Regions from separate parts of the Bradyrhizobium sp. LM2.9 genome, predicted to be linked through region 4. Evidence: predicted binding sites of a transcription regulator. Region 4 holds the regulator's gene; each other region holds the start of a gene.
What was found. The regulator PhoB, encoded in region 4, activates phosphate uptake and scavenging genes when phosphate is short. The targets are predictions, from matches to a motif close to TGTCATNNANCTGTCAT.

Region 1: the regulator PhoB is predicted to act here: its motif matches at 1,847-1,863, upstream of ACVWW3_RS17210 (UDP-2,3-diacylglucosamine diphosphatase).
Region 2: the regulator PhoB is predicted to act here: its motif matches at 2,485-2,501, upstream of phnC (phosphonate ABC transporter ATP-binding protein).
Region 3: the regulator PhoB is predicted to act here: its motif matches at 2,078-2,094, upstream of ACVWW3_RS08965 (RNA degradosome polyphosphate kinase).

Annotation. Positions count from the first base shown of each region.
Region 1 is NZ_JBSRYJ010000002.1:3,206,480-3,210,687, reverse strand. It holds gene ACVWW3_RS17225 (c-type cytochrome) at 1-509, shown strand, start outside; gene ACVWW3_RS17220 (Lrp/AsnC ligand binding domain-containing protein) at 506-751, opposite strand; gene thiD (bifunctional hydroxymethylpyrimidine kinase/phosphomethylpyrimidine kinase) at 882-1,682, shown strand; gene ACVWW3_RS17210 (UDP-2,3-diacylglucosamine diphosphatase) at 1,887-2,699, shown strand; gene ACVWW3_RS17205 (glycosyltransferase family 4 protein) at 2,713-3,756, shown strand; gene ACVWW3_RS17200 (threonine/serine dehydratase) at 3,820-4,208, shown strand, end outside.
Region 2 is NZ_JBSRYJ010000002.1:5,513,757-5,517,964, reverse strand. It holds gene ACVWW3_RS28615 (DUF1045 domain-containing protein) at 1-555, opposite strand, end outside; gene ACVWW3_RS28610 (alpha-D-ribose 1-methylphosphonate 5-triphosphate diphosphatase) at 575-1,768, opposite strand; gene ACVWW3_RS28605 (chloramphenicol acetyltransferase) at 1,765-2,439, opposite strand; gene phnC (phosphonate ABC transporter ATP-binding protein) at 2,623-3,432, shown strand; partial or broken gene phnD (phosphonate ABC transporter substrate-binding protein) at 3,494-4,208, shown strand, end outside.
Region 3 is NZ_JBSRYJ010000002.1:1,603,300-1,607,507, forward strand. It holds gene ACVWW3_RS08965 (RNA degradosome polyphosphate kinase) at 1-2,004, opposite strand, end outside; gene ACVWW3_RS08970 (chromosomal replication initiator DnaA) at 2,133-2,810, opposite strand; gene ACVWW3_RS08975 (CDP-alcohol phosphatidyltransferase family protein) at 2,936-3,478, opposite strand; gene purM (phosphoribosylformylglycinamidine cyclo-ligase) at 3,634-4,208, shown strand, end outside.
Region 4 is NZ_JBSRYJ010000002.1:6,609,938-6,614,145, reverse strand. It holds partial or broken gene ACVWW3_RS33865 (acetylornithine transaminase) at 1-149, opposite strand, end outside; gene ACVWW3_RS33860 (GcrA family cell cycle regulator) at 604-1,116, shown strand; gene phoB (phosphate regulon transcriptional regulator PhoB) at 1,246-1,956, opposite strand; gene phoU (phosphate signaling complex protein PhoU) at 1,972-2,688, opposite strand; gene pstB (phosphate ABC transporter ATP-binding protein PstB) at 2,700-3,521, opposite strand; gene pstA (phosphate ABC transporter permease PstA) at 3,518-4,208, opposite strand, start outside.

The DNA.
Region 1 (4,208 bases), 3.4 Mb from region 4:
ATCTGAAAACGCTGCCGGCCGTTGCAGGCAAGGTGCGCGACCACGATGTGCGCTTTCCCTTCGACATCCGGCGCAACGTCGGCATCTGGAAACTTTTGTTTATGGACGGCAAGCCTTTCGTCGCCGACAGCGCGAAGTCGCCGCAATGGAATCGTGGCGCCTATCTCGTCAACAGTTTTGGCCATTGCGCGGAATGCCACAGCCCGCGCAATGCGCTTGGCGGCATCATCGCCGGAGAACGCTTCGCCGGCGGGCCCAATCCGGAAGGCGAGGGCTGGGTGCCCAACATCACGCAGAAGGGCCTTGGGGAGTGGAGCGCGAAGGATATTGCTTATCTCCTGAAGACCGGCGAACTCCCCGACGGCGACAGCGTCGGCGGTGCGATGACGCGGGTGATCAAGAACACCTCGCAATTGCCGGACGAGGATCTCGCGGCGATGGCGGACTATCTCAAATCGCTGCCGCCGGTGGACGGTCCGCCGCGACCGAAGCGCAAAGAAGGAAGTTAGGTCGCGCCAAACGCCTTGAAGGTGATGATGGTCAGGGTGTCCTGGATGCCCGGCAGCACCTGCACCTTCTCGTTGACGAAGTGGCCGATATCGGTGTCGTTGTCGACGTAGAACTTCACCAGCAGGTCGTATTGACCGGCCGTGGAATAGATCTCGGAGGCGATCTCGGCTTCGGCAAGCGCATTGGCGACCACATAGGACTGGCCGAGCTTGCATTTGATCTGGACGAAAAAAGGAACCATTGCAGTCACTCCGAAGGCATATCTGACCGGCTAATAGGCCAAAACCGGCCGGATTTGGCAAGCGAACTTGCTGCCTCTGTATATGCGCGCTAGGAGGGGCCATGGTCCCCAGGAAGCGGAAAGTCGGCCCATGATCACCCCCGTGGCGCTCACCATCGCCGGCTCCGATTCGAGCGGCGGTGCCGGCATCCAGGCAGACCTGAAGACCTTTGCCGCGCTCGGTGTCTTCGGCGCTTCCGCCATCACGGCGCTGACGGCGCAGAACACGCGCGGCGTCACCGGCATTCACGCCGTGCCGGCCGAGTTCGTCACCGCGCAGATCGACGCGGTATTCTCCGATCTCGAGGTCGGCGCGGTCAAGATCGGCATGGTGGCGCAGGTCGCAAGCATCGATGCGATCGCGGCCGCACTGTCGCGCTGGAAACCCCAACATATCGTGCTCGATCCCGTGATGGTGGCGACATCGGGTGATCGGCTGCTCGCGTCCGAAGCCATCGACGCCCTGCGCAGCAAACTGATGCCGCTGGCCTCGGTGATCACGCCCAATCTGCCGGAAGCTGCGGCTCTGCTCGACGAGCCGGTCGCGACCAGCGAGGCCGAGATCGAGAGCCAGGGGCGCCGGCTGCTGGCGTTGGGCTGCCGTGCGGTCCTGATCAAGGGCGGGCACGGCGAGGGCGCCGAGAGCACCGACTATTTCGTCGATGCCAAGAATACGATCGCGCTCGCCGCGCCGCGCGTGGCCACAAGCAACACCCATGGTACCGGCTGTTCGCTGTCCTCGGCGGTCGCCGCCGGGCTGGCCAGGGGCGAGGATCTCGAGCGCGCCGTGCGCAACGCCAAGACCTGGATCAGCGCGGCGATCGCGGCCGCCGACCGCTTCAGCGTCGGCCACGGCCACGGGCCGATCCATCATTTCCACAGATTTTACTGAGACCGGCCGCGAGCGCGCGGCCGTTAACCCATCCAGCCAGCAGTTCCGGGTTCTTGCGGAGGTCGCCGCGGCGTGATGTCGCCTGATTGTCGCATGCGACTGATATTCGCGGGGAGGCGAGGCAAGGCGCGATTCGTATCCGAGGGTGCCTCAAAGGTTCAATTGGTCATCCCCCTGTCACGGGACATTGTTACAGGCTGTCGCATGGGAAGTTACGATGTGAGTGACGAGAGCCCTGAGCGGCGCTTTCGCACGTTGTTCATCTCCGACGTTCATCTCGGAGCCCGCGGTTCTCAAGCCGACCTTCTGCTCGACTTCCTGCGCTTCCATGATGCAGACACGATCTACCTCGTCGGCGACATCGTCGACGGCTGGGCGCTGAAATCGAGCTGGCATTGGCCGCAATCGCATAACGACCTGGTCCAGAAGCTTTTGCGCAAGGCGCGCAAGGGCGCCAAGGTCATCTACATCCCGGGCAATCACGACGAGTTCCTGCGCAACTATTACGGCACGCATTTCGGCGGCATCGACGTCATCGAGAACACCGTCCACACCGGCGTGGACGGCAAGCGCTATCTCGTCATCCACGGCGACATCTTCGACCTCGTGGTGCAGAACGCACGCTGGCTCGCCCATCTCGGCGACAAGGCCTACGATTTCGCGATCCAGATGAATCGCTTCGTCAACTTCTTCCGGCGCATGTTCAAAGTGCCCTATTGGTCGCTGTCGCAATGGGCCAAGCAGAAGGTCAAGAACGCCGTCAACTATATCGGCGCGTTCGAGCAGGCGCTCGCGACCGAGGCGCGGCGCCACGACGCCGCCGGCGTGATCTGCGGCCACATCCACTACGCCGTGATCCGCGACGAGGGCGGCATCCGCTACATGAATTGCGGCGACTGGGTCGAGAGCTGCACGGCGCTGGTCGAGCACGACGACGGCCGTTTCGAGATCATCACCTGGGCGGACCAGGCCGAGAAGCCGGCACAGATCCCGCAGATCGCAGCCAAAGCTGCATAACAAGGGCAGCCTGATGCGCATCCTGGTCGCGACCGACGCCTGGCACCCGCAAGTCAACGGTGTGGTTCGGACGCTGACCAAACTGGCTGACGCCGCCAAAAGCCTCGACGTCGAATTCGCATTCCTGACGCCGCAATCGTTCCGCACCTTTGCGATGCCGAGCTATCGTGACGTGCGGCTGGCCATGCCGCGCCCGGCGCGGATCGCGAAGCTGATCGAAGAGGCGCACCCGGACAGCATCCACATCGCGACGGAAGGTCCGATCGGCCTGATGGTCCGCCGCTATTGCCGCCAGCGCAAGCTGCCCTTCACGACCAGCTTCCACACCCGCTTTCCCGAATATGTCCGCGCCCGCGTGCCGGTGCCGGGCTCGCTGATCTGGCGGGCTCTGCGCCGATTCCACAGCCCCAGCCGCGCCGTGATGGCGGCGACGCCTGCGCTCGCCCGCGAGCTGACCGAGCGCGGCTTCGACAATGTGGTGCTGTGGCCCCGCGGCGTCGACACCCATTTGTTCCATCCTCGCGCGATCGATCTCTGTTTGCCGGCACCGGTGTTCCTCTCGGTCGGCCGGGTCGCGGTGGAGAAGAACCTCGAGGCATTCCTTGACCTCGATTTGCCCGGCACCAAGGTGATCGTCGGCGACGGTCCGGGGCGTATCGCGCTGGAGGAGGCCTATCCGGACGCGATCTTCCTCGGCGAAAAACACGGCGAGGAATTGGCGGACATTTACGCGGCCGCCGACGTCTTCGTGTTTCCGAGCAAGACCGACACTTTTGGCCTTGTCCTCTTGGAAGCGCTCGCAAGCGGCCTGCCGGTTGCGGCATTCCCGGTGAAGGGGCCCCGCGACGTGATCGGCGACGCGCCGGTTGGCGTGCTCGATCACGATCTGCGCAGCGCCTGCTTCGCCGCGCTCGACATCTCCCGGCAGGACTGTGTCGAATTCGCCGCCAACTACACCTGGGAAGCCTCGGCCTGGGATTTTATCGACAGCATTTTGGCGGTCGGCGCGGTGCTGCCGGGCCGGAACGGGGCGGAGCCGGCGCGCTTCGTCGCCTGAGCGGAAGAAATCCTCGCGTGGAGGTGTCTTGCCCGCGGCTCGATAGCCGCGATATGGTCGGCCATGACCGAACAGCTCCTCCCGATCGGCCCTGCCGATATCGATGCCGCAGCACGCGTGATCGCGCCCTTCGCGGTCCGCACCCCGCTGCTGTCCTTTCCCGTGCTCAACGAGCGCGTCGGCGCAAAGGTGTTCCTGAAGCCGGAGATGCTCCAGCGCACCGGCTCGTTCAAGTTCCGCGGTGCCTTCAACAAGGTCGCCTCGATCCCACAGGACAAGCGCGCCGGTGGCGTGGTCGCGTTCTCCTCCGGCAACCATGCCCAGGGTGTGGCGGCGGCGGCAAAAATCCTCGACATGCAGGCGACCATCGTGATGCCCGCGGATGCGCCGCTGTCGAAGCGCGAGCGCACCAAATCCTATGGCGCCGAGGTCGTGCTGTACGACCGCGATCG
Region 2 (4,208 bases), 1.1 Mb from region 4:
GCGCTCCGCGTTGAGCCGCCCCGTCAGCGTCATGTGGAAGCGGAATTCCTCCATCACGTAGGGATAGCCCCAGCGATCGAGATAGTCGCGCTGCCGCTCGCTGAGCTTCTCGGGCTTCCGCCGCCCGCGATCTTCCGCCGTCATAGCCGGACGGAATGAATCAAATGCGCGGACGCAATCAGCGGCGAGCTCTTGGAGCGCATCGACCGGCTCGGCCGGAATGACCGCAATAAAACCACTGATGGAATCGACGATCGGCCGGATCACCGGAATCGTCCGCGCCTCGCCGGCAAAGGTTGCGCAGGCCGCCAAAAGCTCCGCTTCGGTCGTGCCGGGCGCGAGCGCCATCGGCGCCTTCAGCGTGCCGTGAAAGCCGTATTTGCGGGGATCGGCGGTGATGTCGCGCCAATCGGGCGCGGCATGCAGTGTGTCGCTAGGAAACGGCAATTCGTTGCCGGTATGGGCATCGTAGCCGAGCAGCTCGGCGCCGAAGCGGGAGAGAGCGCTGTTGCTGCCTGCGGCAAAATAGATCGCGTAGCGGGGAAGACCTGTCATCGCCTCAGCATAACCCGGTTTAGGCCGCAACGACAGCCTCGCGCGGCGTTGCCACTGCTGCGAGCAACCGCGTCGCATCGGTGAGATGCACGAGCTTGCCGCCCGCGATGACGGCCACGAGTCGCGGTCGCAGCGGAACGCTGTCGTCGACCAGCAGAATGTCGGCGCGCCGTCCTTCCGCGAGCACGCCACGATCGGCAAGGCCGGTCGCGCGCGCGGGTGCGGCGGAGACCAGGTTCCAGGCCTCGGTCAGCGGCAGCACGCCATCGGCGGCGAGGCGAAACGCAGCGAGCAGCTGCGCTGGATAATAATAGTCCGAGGCCAGCACCGAGCAGAGCCCCTTGGCGATCATGTCGGACGCTTTGGTCCAGCCCGTGTGGCTGCCGCCGCGCACGACGTTCGGCGCGCCGTAGACGATGGCATCGCCGTGGCTGGCTGCCTCCCGCGCCGTCTCCTCGTTGATCGGAAACTCCGCGATCGCCACGCCCATGGCGCGAAAGCCCTGGCGCATCGCCGGCGTCGCATCGTCATGCGAAAGCATCCGCACCTCGGCGGCGCGGGCAGTCGCGGCAAGCCGCGACACGGAAGCCGGGACCTCGCTGGCGCGCGAAAGCACGTGTCCCACCAGCCGGTCGAATTCCTCGCCCGACAGGCCGGTACGCTCCACCATGCGGTTGCGCTTGCGAGGCTTGGCCATGTCCCCGACCGTGCCGTCCATGTGGTCGTTGAAGGCGAACAGGTCGACGCGACCTTTGGCGAGCCATTGGCTCATCTCCTGCTCGGCATCGAGATTGTAGGTCTCGTGGCGCAGGTGGATGCGGGTGTCGGCCGCGAATTGCGGGCGCTGCCGTTCGATCGCTTCCATCAGGCCGCGTGCATTCTCGGCGCTGCGCAGGCCCGGCTCCCACGAACAGGTCGTGGCGTGAAACACCGTGGTGATGCCGTTGCTGATCGCCTGGCGGTCGCTATCGGCGAGCGCCACATCGATCGGGAAGTCGACACCGGCACGCGGCATCATCTGCCGCTCGAAGGCATCGCCATGCAGGTCGACGATGCCGGGCAGCACCAGCAGGTTGCGCGCGTCGATCGCAAGCCGCGCCCGGCCGCGAGAAGCGTCGAGCTGCGCAATGTCCGTTCCGGATACGAGAAGTGAAGTCTCGACGAGCTCGGAGCCGATCAGGGTCCGGCCGCCCTCAAGGAAAATGTCTGTCACGCGACCGCGCTTTGTTTGCTGCTGCCAAGAGGACTGTTGAGAGAACTTGCCCGTGCTTCATATGTCGAGAGGAAATCTTCAATCCCGAGCTTGCGGAAATCGGGCAGTGCTTCACGCAATTTGTCGTGATCCCAGTCCCACCAGGCGAGCCTGGCGAGCCGCCCGGCGATCTCTTCCGAGAACCGGCGGCGGACCATGCGCGCCGGATTGCCGGCGACGACGGTGTAGGCCAGCACGTCCTTGGTGACGATGGCGCCGGCCGCGATCACCGCGCCGGTGCCGATGTTGCGGCCCGGCAGCACGATCGCGCCATGGCCGATCCAGACGTCGTGACCGATATGGACGTGATGCTGGCGCCGCCAGTCGAAGAACTCGGTGTCGTCGCTCTCGCCTTCGAAGTAGGCGCTCGACCGATAAGTGAAGTGCGCCTGCGTGGCGCGGTGCATCGGGTGATTGCCCGGATTGATCCGTGTCATGGCCGCGATCGAGCAGAATTTTCCGATGGTGGTGTAGGTGATCTGGGCGTCGTTCACGACATAGGAGTAATCGCCCATCGTCACGTCGTGCAAAATCGTGCGCGCGCCGACCTCGGTGTAGGCGCCAAGCCTGGTGTCGTGCAGCCTGGCCGAGGGATCGATGGTCGGCTGGACCGAAAGAGCTTTGGCAGCCATGTTGCATCCGAACGAGAGGGCGGGCGTTTCTCTTCGAGCGGCTTGATGACAATGTCATGACGACGCGATGACAGGGGATGAACAGGCGATGAGGTGTGTAGGATCGCCGCACCGCAACGCGCGTGTCACACAAGTGTCAAGCGCCGGCGTTAGCGGTGGGCCCAAGCTACTCTGGAGCCCTGCATGCTGGTGGTTGAAGGTCTGACGTGTCGCTTCGGCGTGAAAGCCGCGGTGGACGACGCTTCGTTTCAAGTTTCCCCCGGCGGCTTCGTCGGCGTGATCGGACGATCCGGCGCCGGCAAGTCGACCCTGCTGCGGACCATCAACCGCCTGGCGACGCCGGCGCAGGGCCGCATCCTGTTCGACGGCATCGACGTCACGGCGCTGCGCGGCAAGGCGTTGCGGCAGTGGCGGGCACGTTCCGCGATGATCTTCCAGCAGTTCAACCTGGTCGGCCGGCTCGACGTGCTCACCAACGTGCTGATGGGACGACTGGCGACGATGCCGACCTGGCGCTCCCTGACGCAGACCTGGCCCGAGCAGGACAAGTTGCTGGCGATGTCCGCGCTCGAGCAGTTCGACATCGCCCCGCTCGCGGCCCAGCGTGCCGACCAGCTCTCCGGGGGCCAGCAGCAACGCGTGGCGATCGCCCGCGCGCTGGTGCAGCAGCCCGACATCATCCTCGCCGACGAGCCGATTGCCTCGCTCGACCCGCGCAATACCAAGATCGTGATGGATGCGCTGCTGCGCATCAACAAGCATTTCGGCATCACCGTGCTCTGCAATCTTCACTCGCTCGATCTGGCGCGCAGCTATTGCGACCGCCTGATCGGCATGGCGCAGGGTCGCGTGGTGTTCGACGGCGCGCCGGCTGAGTTGACCGATCACGTTGCGCGCGAGCTCTACGATCTCGAAGCCGCCGAAATCATGGGCGGCATGCCCGCGCCGGTGCTCCAGGGCGTTCCGGCACTTGGAACGGCGGCCGCCGCCTGAGCCGTGCCTGTTTGGCTTTCAGTTCTTGCGTCAACCGACCCCAACCGATGAAGAGGCTATCATGATCACTCGTAGACTAGTTCTCGCCGCCGCGCTCGCGTTCACGACCTCAGCCTCCGCCGACGACTGGAAAGCCAAAATATCCTGAACTGACCTTCGCGGTCATTCCGGCGGAAAACGCCTCGGGCGTTACCGAGCGCTGGGCGCCGTTCATGAATTATCTTTCCAAGGAACTGGGCGTGAAGGTCACGCTGCGCATCGCCAACGACTACGCCGCCGTCATCGAAGGTCAGCGCGCCGGCAACATCCATATCGCGAGCTATGGCTCGGCCTCGTTCGCACGCGCCCGCCTGACCGGCGTCAAGACCGACGCCTTCGCCAACGACATCAACGCCGACGGCTCGACCGGCTACTACTCCGTGTTCTTCGTCAAGGCGAGCAGCCCCTACAAGAGCATCGATCAGCTCAAAGGCAAGAATCTTGGCCTGGTCGATCCGAACTCGACCTCCGGCAACAACGTGCCGCGTTTCGAGCTCGACAAGATGGGCATCGCGGACGCCGACACCTATTTTGGCAAGGTCGTCTTCACCGGCAGCCATGAGAATGCGATCCTGGCGCTCGCGCAGGGCACCGTCGACGTTGCGGCCAACCAGTGGACCAGCGATGACGATTCGACGCTGGCGCAGATGCTGACCAAGGGCATGTTGAAGAATGCCGACGGTTCGCCGATGAAGAAGGACGATTTCCGTATCATCCACAAGTCGGCGCCGATCATC
Region 3 (4,208 bases), 5.0 Mb from region 4:
CTTGAGATTCGCGACCATGATCTGTTCGAGAACCTGCTGATGCACCGTGGGATTTTGCAGCGGACACAGCACCTCGACGCGGCGGTCGAGGTTGCGCGGCATCATGTCGGCCGAGGAGATATACACAGCCGCTTTCGCGCTCGGCAGGCCCTGGCCCATGCCGAAGCAGTAGATTCGGCCGTGTTCCAGGAAGCGTCCGATGATCGACTTGACGCGGATGTTCTCCGACAGGCCGGGGATGCCGGGCCGCAGGCAACAGATGCCGCGCACCACGAGCTCGACCTGCACGCCCGCCTGTGAGGCCTCGTAGAGTGCGTCGATGATGTCGGGGTCGACCAGCGCGTTCATCTTCATCCAGACCGCACCGGGCCGGCCGTGCCGCGTGTGCGCGGTCTCGCCCTGGATGTGCTCGATGATGCGTTTGCGCAAGGTCAGCGGCGACACCGCCATCTTTTCCAGATCGCTCGGCGCCGCATAGCCGGTGATGAAGTTGAACACGCGCGCAGCGTCGCGGCCGATGGTCGGCTCCGAGGTGAAGTAGGAGAGGTCGGTGTAGATGCGCGCGGTCACCGGGTGGTAATTGCCGGTGCCGGTGTGGACGTAGGTTGTCAGGCTGCCGCCCTCGCGGCGCACCACCATCGACAGCTTCGCGTGCGTCTTCAGTTCGAGGAAGCCATAGACGACCTGGACGCCGGCGCGTTCGAGATCGCGCGCCCAGCGGATGTTGGCCTCTTCGTCGAAGCGCGCCTTCAGCTCGATCAGCGCGGTGACGGATTTGCCGGCTTCGGCGGCTTCCACAAGCGCGCGCACGATCGGCGAGTTGCTGGAGGTGCGGTAGAGCGTCTGCTTGATGGCGACGACGTCGGGGTCGCGCGTCGCCTGCTGGAGAAACTGCACCACCACGTCGAAGGATTCGTAGGGATGATGGACGACGAGGTCCTTCTGCCGGATCGCCGCGAAGATGTCGCCGCCGTGCTCGCGCACGCGCTCGGGATGGCGCGGGACGTAAGGGGTGAATTCGAGATCGGGCCGGTCGAGGCGGGTGAGCTGCGAGAGCTCGTTCATGGCCAGTACGCCGTCGACCAGCAACACCTCGTCGTCGGCGGCCGATAGCGCATGCTGCACGAAGCTGCGCAGCTGCTCCGGCATCTTGGCGTCGATCTCGAGCCGGATCACCGACCCGCGGCGGCGGCGCTTCAGCGCGGTCTCGAATAGGCGGACGAGATCCTCGGCCTCTTCCTCGATCTCGAGCTCGGAGTCGCGGATGATGCGGAAAGCGCCCTGGCCTTGAAGATTGTAGCCGGGGAACAGGCGGTTGATGAACAGCGCGGTGGCCTGCTCCAGCGAGATCAGCCGGACGACCTTGCCGTCAGCCGGTAGGCGGATGAAGCGGTCGATCTTGCCGGGCATGCGGATCAGCGCGTTCATCTGCTTGCCGTCGGCGGCGCGCGTGAGCTGGAGCGCGATGGTGAAGCCGAGGCTCGGAATGAACGGGAAGGGGTGGGCCGGGTCGATCGCGAGCGGTGTCAGCAGCGGAAACACATTGCTGAGGAAGTAGTCCTCGACCCAGGTTCGCTCCGCCTTGGTGACCTCCTTGCCCTCGACCAGAACGATGCCCTCGTTGGCCAACGTGCCGCGCAGGTCGCGCCAGATCGCCTGCTGGTCGGAGGCCAGTTGCGAGACGGTCCGGTTGATAAGCGCGAGCTGCTCGGACGGCGTCAGGCCGTCGGGGCTGCGTTCGGCAATGCCCTCGCGCACCTGGGCCTTGATGCCGGCGACGCGGACCATGAAGAACTCGTCGAGATTATTCGCTGAAATCGACAGGAATCGCACCCGCTCCAGCATGGGGTGGCTGGCATTGACCGATTCCTCCAGGACGCGGCGGTTGAAGTGCAGCCAGGAGAGCTCGCGATTGATGAACCGCTCGGGGCTGGATGCGATCGCCGGATGGCCCTCGGCTTCCGGATCTTTTTCTTTAATTTCAACAGCTTGCGCAGAGTCCATTAGAAATCGATCCATCCAGTTCGCCCAAATTTGCGGCTTATGCGCAAAACCGTCGGGAGCATGTGTTAGAGCGATGACGTTTCGATGACATTGATGTTCCGCTGCCGGGCCGCGTCAAGCCGCCTTGGTCAGACATCCCGCAAGAGCTCGGCGGCCAGGGCCCGGGTGACGGGACGGCCGAGGCGCAGGGCCTCGCTGTCCAGCAGCTCCACGGCCTGCCGGGCGGCGGCCGAGGACCGCTCCAGGCGGGTAGCGAGGTAGCTGACCACGCTCTCGTCCACGGCGAGCTGGCGGTCGGCGCAGAATTTGACGATCAGGCCGCGGAAGAGCTGGTCGTCAGGCGGCAGCAGCGCGATGACAGGCACGGCGCGCAGCCGCGAGCGCAGGTCGGGCAGCTCGATCTTGAGCGATGCCGGCATCTGGCGCCCGGTGAAGAGGACGTAGGCGTCGTCCTCGCGGGCCAGGTTCATCAGATGGAACAAGGCGCGCTCGTCAAATTCCCTGACCTTGGGATCCTCGACCACCAGCGCGCCGGTGACGAGCGCACCCGGGACGGCTTCGGCGGTCAGCGCATTGGCGGTGGTCGAACGGGCGCCCGAAGCCTCGGACCAGATCGCGGCGAGATGGCTCTTGCCGCTCCCTTCCGGGCCGGCCAGCCACATGATCCGGTTCGGCCATTCCGGCCAGGCGTCGATGAGGGCAACACCGGCGGCGTTGGCGGGGCCTTCGAGGAAATTGTCCCGGCTCAGGCTCTCCGCATGCGGAAGCGAAAACGCCAATTGTCGGGGATGAACGCGGCCTGGCACGCTTGCTTTGCTCCGTGCCGGCGTGCCGGCTTCGTTTGAGGAGATGCGACTTAATCGAGCGGAGTTGGCCTTTTGCGGGGCCGCATCCCAACTCATTTGGCCTCGATAGTGCTACTTGATAAGTACTACTTGGCTTCGATCGTACTCATGTGCCGCAACCACTCGACGAGATAGAGCGACACCGAGGAGAGCGTGAAGACCGTGACGAGGCCCATCAGGATTATATCATAAGGACCGGGCTTGAAGCCGAAGGCGAGGGCGGCCAGCACCAGCGCCGCGAATGCCACCTGGGCCACAGTGTTGAGCTTGGATACCCTCGAGGGCTTCATCTCGACAGGGCGGTCGAACAGCCACGAAACGATCACGGCGGCGACGATCATGATGTCGCGCGAGACCACCAGGATGACGATCCAGCGCGGAATCGCACCCCAGATGCCCAGGGCCATGTAGATCGAGACCAGCAGCGCCTTGTCGGCGAGCGGGTCGAGCAAGGCGCCGAGCTCGCTCGTCATGTTGAAGCGCTTGGCAAGGAAGCCGTCGACCGCGTCGCTGATACCCGCGATCAGGAAGACGGCGAACGCCACCTCCATTTGGCTCGACACGATGGCCCAGACGATGATCGGGACCAGCATGATGCGGCCCAGGGTAATGATATTCGGAATACTCACGAAAGCGCTTCCCGGCACCCGGTCTGACCTCGAATCCGGCCCTTAGAGGCTGAACCGGTTGATATCTCTACATAGTATACGAAGGCGCGCCATGCGAGCCATTGCGCGTCCCCGGAATTCGACGTAACCAGCCGCAAACCCACTGGAAATCGGGCATGACCGACCGCAAAAACGGCCTCACTTACGCCGATTCAGGCGTCGATATCGACGCGGGCAACCGCCTGGTCGACCTGATCAAGCCGATGGTGCGCGCCACCGCTCGGCCCGGCGCCGACGCCGAAATCGGCGGATTCGGCGGCCTGTTCGACCTCAAGGCGGCCGGCTTCAAGGACCCCATCCTGGTGGCCGCGACCGACGGGGTCGGCACCAAGGTCAAGATCGCGATCGAGACCGGCCTGCATGGCGGGATCGGCATCGACCTTGTCGCCATGAGCGTCAACGACCTTGTGGTGCAGGGCGCCGAGCCGCTGTTCTTCCTGGATTATTTTGCCTGCGGCAAGCTCGATCCGGAGGCGACCGCCTCGATCGTCGCCGGTGTCGCCGAAGGCTGCCGCGAATCCGGTTGCGCCCTGATCGGCGGCGAGACGGCCGAGATGCCCGGCCTCTACAAGGACGGCGATTACGATCTCGGCGGCTTTGCCGTCGGCGCCGCGGAGCGTGGCACGCTGTTGCCGCGCAAGGACATCGCCGCCGGCGATGCCGTGATCGGGCTCGCCTCGTCGGGCGTGCA
Region 4 (4,208 bases):
TGGCCGAGCGCGTTCACCGCGACACCCGAGGTGAAATCGAGATAGCGCTCGCCATTGGTCGCAATCAGCCAGCAGCCTTCGCCGCGCTCGAAACCGAGGTCGGTTCTGGCGAAAACGGGGAGCAAATGCGGCGCTGCGCTGTTGGTCATGATGTCACTTGGATGTTGCGGACGGTGTGACGCGTGCATTGCGCAACGCACCATTGACCGGCCCGGAAAACGAAACGTGCCGCCTTTTCGGGGCGGCACGTGTCACTATCTTATGCTTGGGAAGACGGGTGTCAATGCCGCCCGGAAAGCCTCGCGAAACGCTGAATCCGTAGTCTTGCGGTGCCGATTTCGCGGATTTCACCACGGAACATGTGGAAGCGAGTCGGCGGACTCTTGCGCGGGAGTCACGCCATATTGTAGCGTTTGGATTGTCAGATACGACATCTCGTGCAGTGGTTCTGATCTCTAAGTCCTTATGTACCGGCGTAAACGTTCGGGCGTTCTAGTCACGCCCGGCGAGCCTTAAGGGATTCTGGCGGCACGGGTTTTTAAAGGCTTAGGCATTCGCTGCGAGGCGCCAGGATGGCAGGCCGGCAGCGAGGGAAAGGGTGCAATGACAGTTTTGACCTGGTCCGATGATCGCGTCGAGCAGCTTAAAAAGCTCTGGGAGGCCGGACTTTCGGCCAGCCAGATCGCGGCTGAGCTCGGTAATGTGACCCGCAATGCCGTGATCGGCAAAGTGCACAGGCTCGGCCTGTCGGGTCGCGCCAAGAGCCCTTCATCGGCAGCGCCCCGGCCGCGCAAGGCGCGCCCCGCGCAGCATATGATGCGGGTGACCCGCCCGATCTCGCGCGGCAACACCGCGCTGGCACAGGCCTTCGAGGTCGAAGTGGAGGCCGAACCGGTCACCTACGACAACGTGGTGCCGATGAGCCAGCGGCTGACGCTGCTCGAGCTGAACGAGGCGACCTGCCACTGGCCGGTCGGCGATCCCTCGACCCCGGACTTCTTCTTCTGCGGCGGCAAGGCGCTGTCCGGCCTGCCCTATTGCGCACAACACTCGCGCGTCGCGTATCAGCCGGCGTCGGATCGGCGCCGCGCACCGGTGAAGCCGAGCCCGCGCTGAGCTAGCGGATTTAGCTGACTGCAAGGGCGGCGCCGTCACACGATGACGCCTCGGCCCACTTGATGTCGTCCCGGACAAGCGTGCCAAAAGCGCGTGTCGATCCGGAACGACGGCGGAGCTTGAAGCGAGTTACGCCTGCTGCTCCGCCTTGGCAAAACGATCATCCAGCGCGTAGCCGGCGCCGCGGACGGTGCGGATCGGGTCCTGCTCGCGGCCGAGATTGAGCAGCTTGCGCAGGCGGCCGATATGCACGTCGACGGTACGCTCGTCGATGTAGATGTCGCGGCCCCAGACGCTGTCGAGCAGTTGCTCGCGCGAGAACACCCGCCCCGGATGCTCCAGGAAGAACTCCAGCAGGCGATATTCGGTCGGGCCGAGATCGATCGGCCGGCCCGAGCGCGCCACGCGGCGCTTGTCGCGGTCGAGCTCGATGTCGCCAAAGGCGAGCACGGCGGCGAGCCGCTCGGGGCTTGCGCGCCGCAGCAGGCCCTTCACGCGCGCCAGGAGCTCCGGCACCGAGAACGGCTTGACGATGTAATCGTCGGCGCCGGTCGCAAGACCCCGCACCCGCTCGCTTTCCTCGCCGCGCGCGGTAAGCATGATGATCGGGAGCTGCTTGGTCTCGGGACGGGTGCGAAGCCGCCGGCACAATTCGATGCCTGACAGGCCCGGCAGCATCCAGTCGAGCACGATCAAATCGGGGATGTGCTCCTTGAGACGGGTGTCGGCGTCGTCGCCGCGCATGACCGTCTCGACGTCATAGCCGTCGCCTTCGAGGTTGTAGCGGAGAAGCTCGGTCAGGGCTTCCTCGTCCTCAACCACCATAATGCGTGCGCCCATCTCGGTCGTTGCTCCCTAGGTGTTTGGTATCGAGCTGGCGAAGGTCGTCATATCGCCCTTCGGCCGCTTGTCGGTGATTGCCTGGCCCTCGATCATGTAGAACACGGTCTCGGCGATGTTGGTGGCGTGGTCGCCGATCCGCTCGATGTTCTTGGCGCAGAACATCAAATGGATGCAGAACGAGATGTTGCGCGGATCCTCCATCATGTAGGTGAGGAGCTCGCGGAACAGCGAAGTGCAGATGGCGTCGACTTCCTCGTCGCCCTTCCACACCGCCATCGCCGCCGGCAAATCATGCGCGGCATAGGCGTCCAGCACCGACTTGACCTGCTGCTGCACGAGGTCGGTCATGTGCTCCAGGCCGCGGAACAGCTTGAGCGGATGGAAATCCGTCTCCAGCGCCGCGACGCGCTTGCCCATGTTCTTGGCGAGGTCGCCGATGCGCTCGAGATCGGTCGCGACGCGCATGGCACCGACGATCTCGCGCAGATCGACCGCCATCGGCTGACGGCGGGCGATGGTGAGCACGGCGCGCTCCTCAATGCGCTTCTGCAGCGCGTCGAGCTCGATGTCGATGGTGACGACGCGCTGGCCGAGCGGAACGTCACGGCGGATCAGCGCGTCGACGGAATCGACGATCATGCGCTCGGCGATGCCGCCCATCTCGGCAACCAGCCGGGTGAGTTCCTGGAGGTCGGTGTCGAAGGCCTTTGCGGTATGTTCAGAACCCATGTCGCGTCTCCTCAGCCGAACCGGCCGGTGATGTAATCCTGCGTGCGCCGGTCGGTCGGCGACGTAAAGATCTTGTTGGTGTCGTCGAACTCGATCAGCTCGCCGAGATACATGAAGGCGGTCTTGTCGGAGACGCGCGCCGCCTGCTGCATGTTGTGGGTGACGATCGCGATCGTGTAGTCCTCGGAGAGCTCCTGGATCAGCTCCTCGACCTTGGCGGTCGAGATCGGGTCGAGCGCCGAGCAGGGTTCGTCGAACAGGATCACCTCGGGCCGCACCGCGACGGTGCGGGCGATGCAGAGGCGTTGCTGCTGGCCGCCGGAGAGCGACAGGCCGGAGGCGTTGAGCTTGTCCTTGACCTCGTTCCACAGCGCGCCGCCGCGCAGCGCCTTCTCGACCCGGCCGTCCATCTCGGACTTTGATATCTTCTCGTAGAGACGGATGCCGAACGCGATGTTTTCGTAGATCGTCATCGGGAACGGCGTCGGCTTCTGGAACACCATGCCGACGCGGGCGCGCAGCAAATTGAGGTCCAGCCTGGGGTCGAGGATGTTGGTCTGGTCGAGCATGAGCTGACCGGTGGCGCGCTGGCCCGGATAGAGGTCGTACATCCGGTTGAAGATGCGCAGCAGGGTCGACTTGCCGCAGCCCGACGGGCCGATGAACGCCGTGACGCGATTGGCGCCGAGCGTCAGGTTGATGTTCTTCAGCGCGTGGTGCTCGCCGTAATAGAAGTTCAGGTTGCGAACGGTCACCTTGGGGGGGGCCTCGGGCAGCACCGGCGCGTGGGGCAGCCCGCCGGCCGCGCTCATCGATACGGAAAGATCACTCATTTTGCGGTCCTCTCGGCGCCAAGGATGCGCGCGCCAATATTCAGGGCAAGAACGGTCAGGGTGATGAGCAGCGCGCCGCTCCAGGCCAGCTGCTTCCAATAGGCGTAGGGGCTCTGCACGAAGTTGTTGATAGTGACCGGCAGGTTCGCCATCGTCTTGTTCAGGCCGAGGCTGAAGAACTGGTTCGACAGCGCGGTGAAGAGCAGCGGCGCGGTCTCGCCGGCGACGCGGGCAGTCGCAAGCAGCACGCCGGTGATGAGACCCGATCGGGCAGCACGATAAGCGATGCGCTTGATCACCAGCGAGCGCGGCAGGCCAAGCGCCGAGGCCGCCTCGCGCAGTGCGTTCGGCACCAGCAGCAGCATGTCCTCAGTCGTGCGCAGCACCACCGGGATGACGATGACCGCGAGCGCGAGACTGCCGGCGATCGCCGAGAAGCCGCGCATCGGCACCACCACCGCGCCGTAGATGAACAGGCCGATGATGATCGAGGGCGCCGACAGCAGGATGTCGTTGATGAAGCGGATCACCGAGGTCAGCCGGTCGTTGCGGCCGTATTCGGCGAGATAGGTGCCGGCGAACATGCCGAGCGGCGCGCCGATGCCGACGCCGATCACGGTCATGATCAGCGAGCCGACGATGGCGTTGAGCAGGCCGCCCTCGTTCGATCCGGGTGGCGGTGTGTTC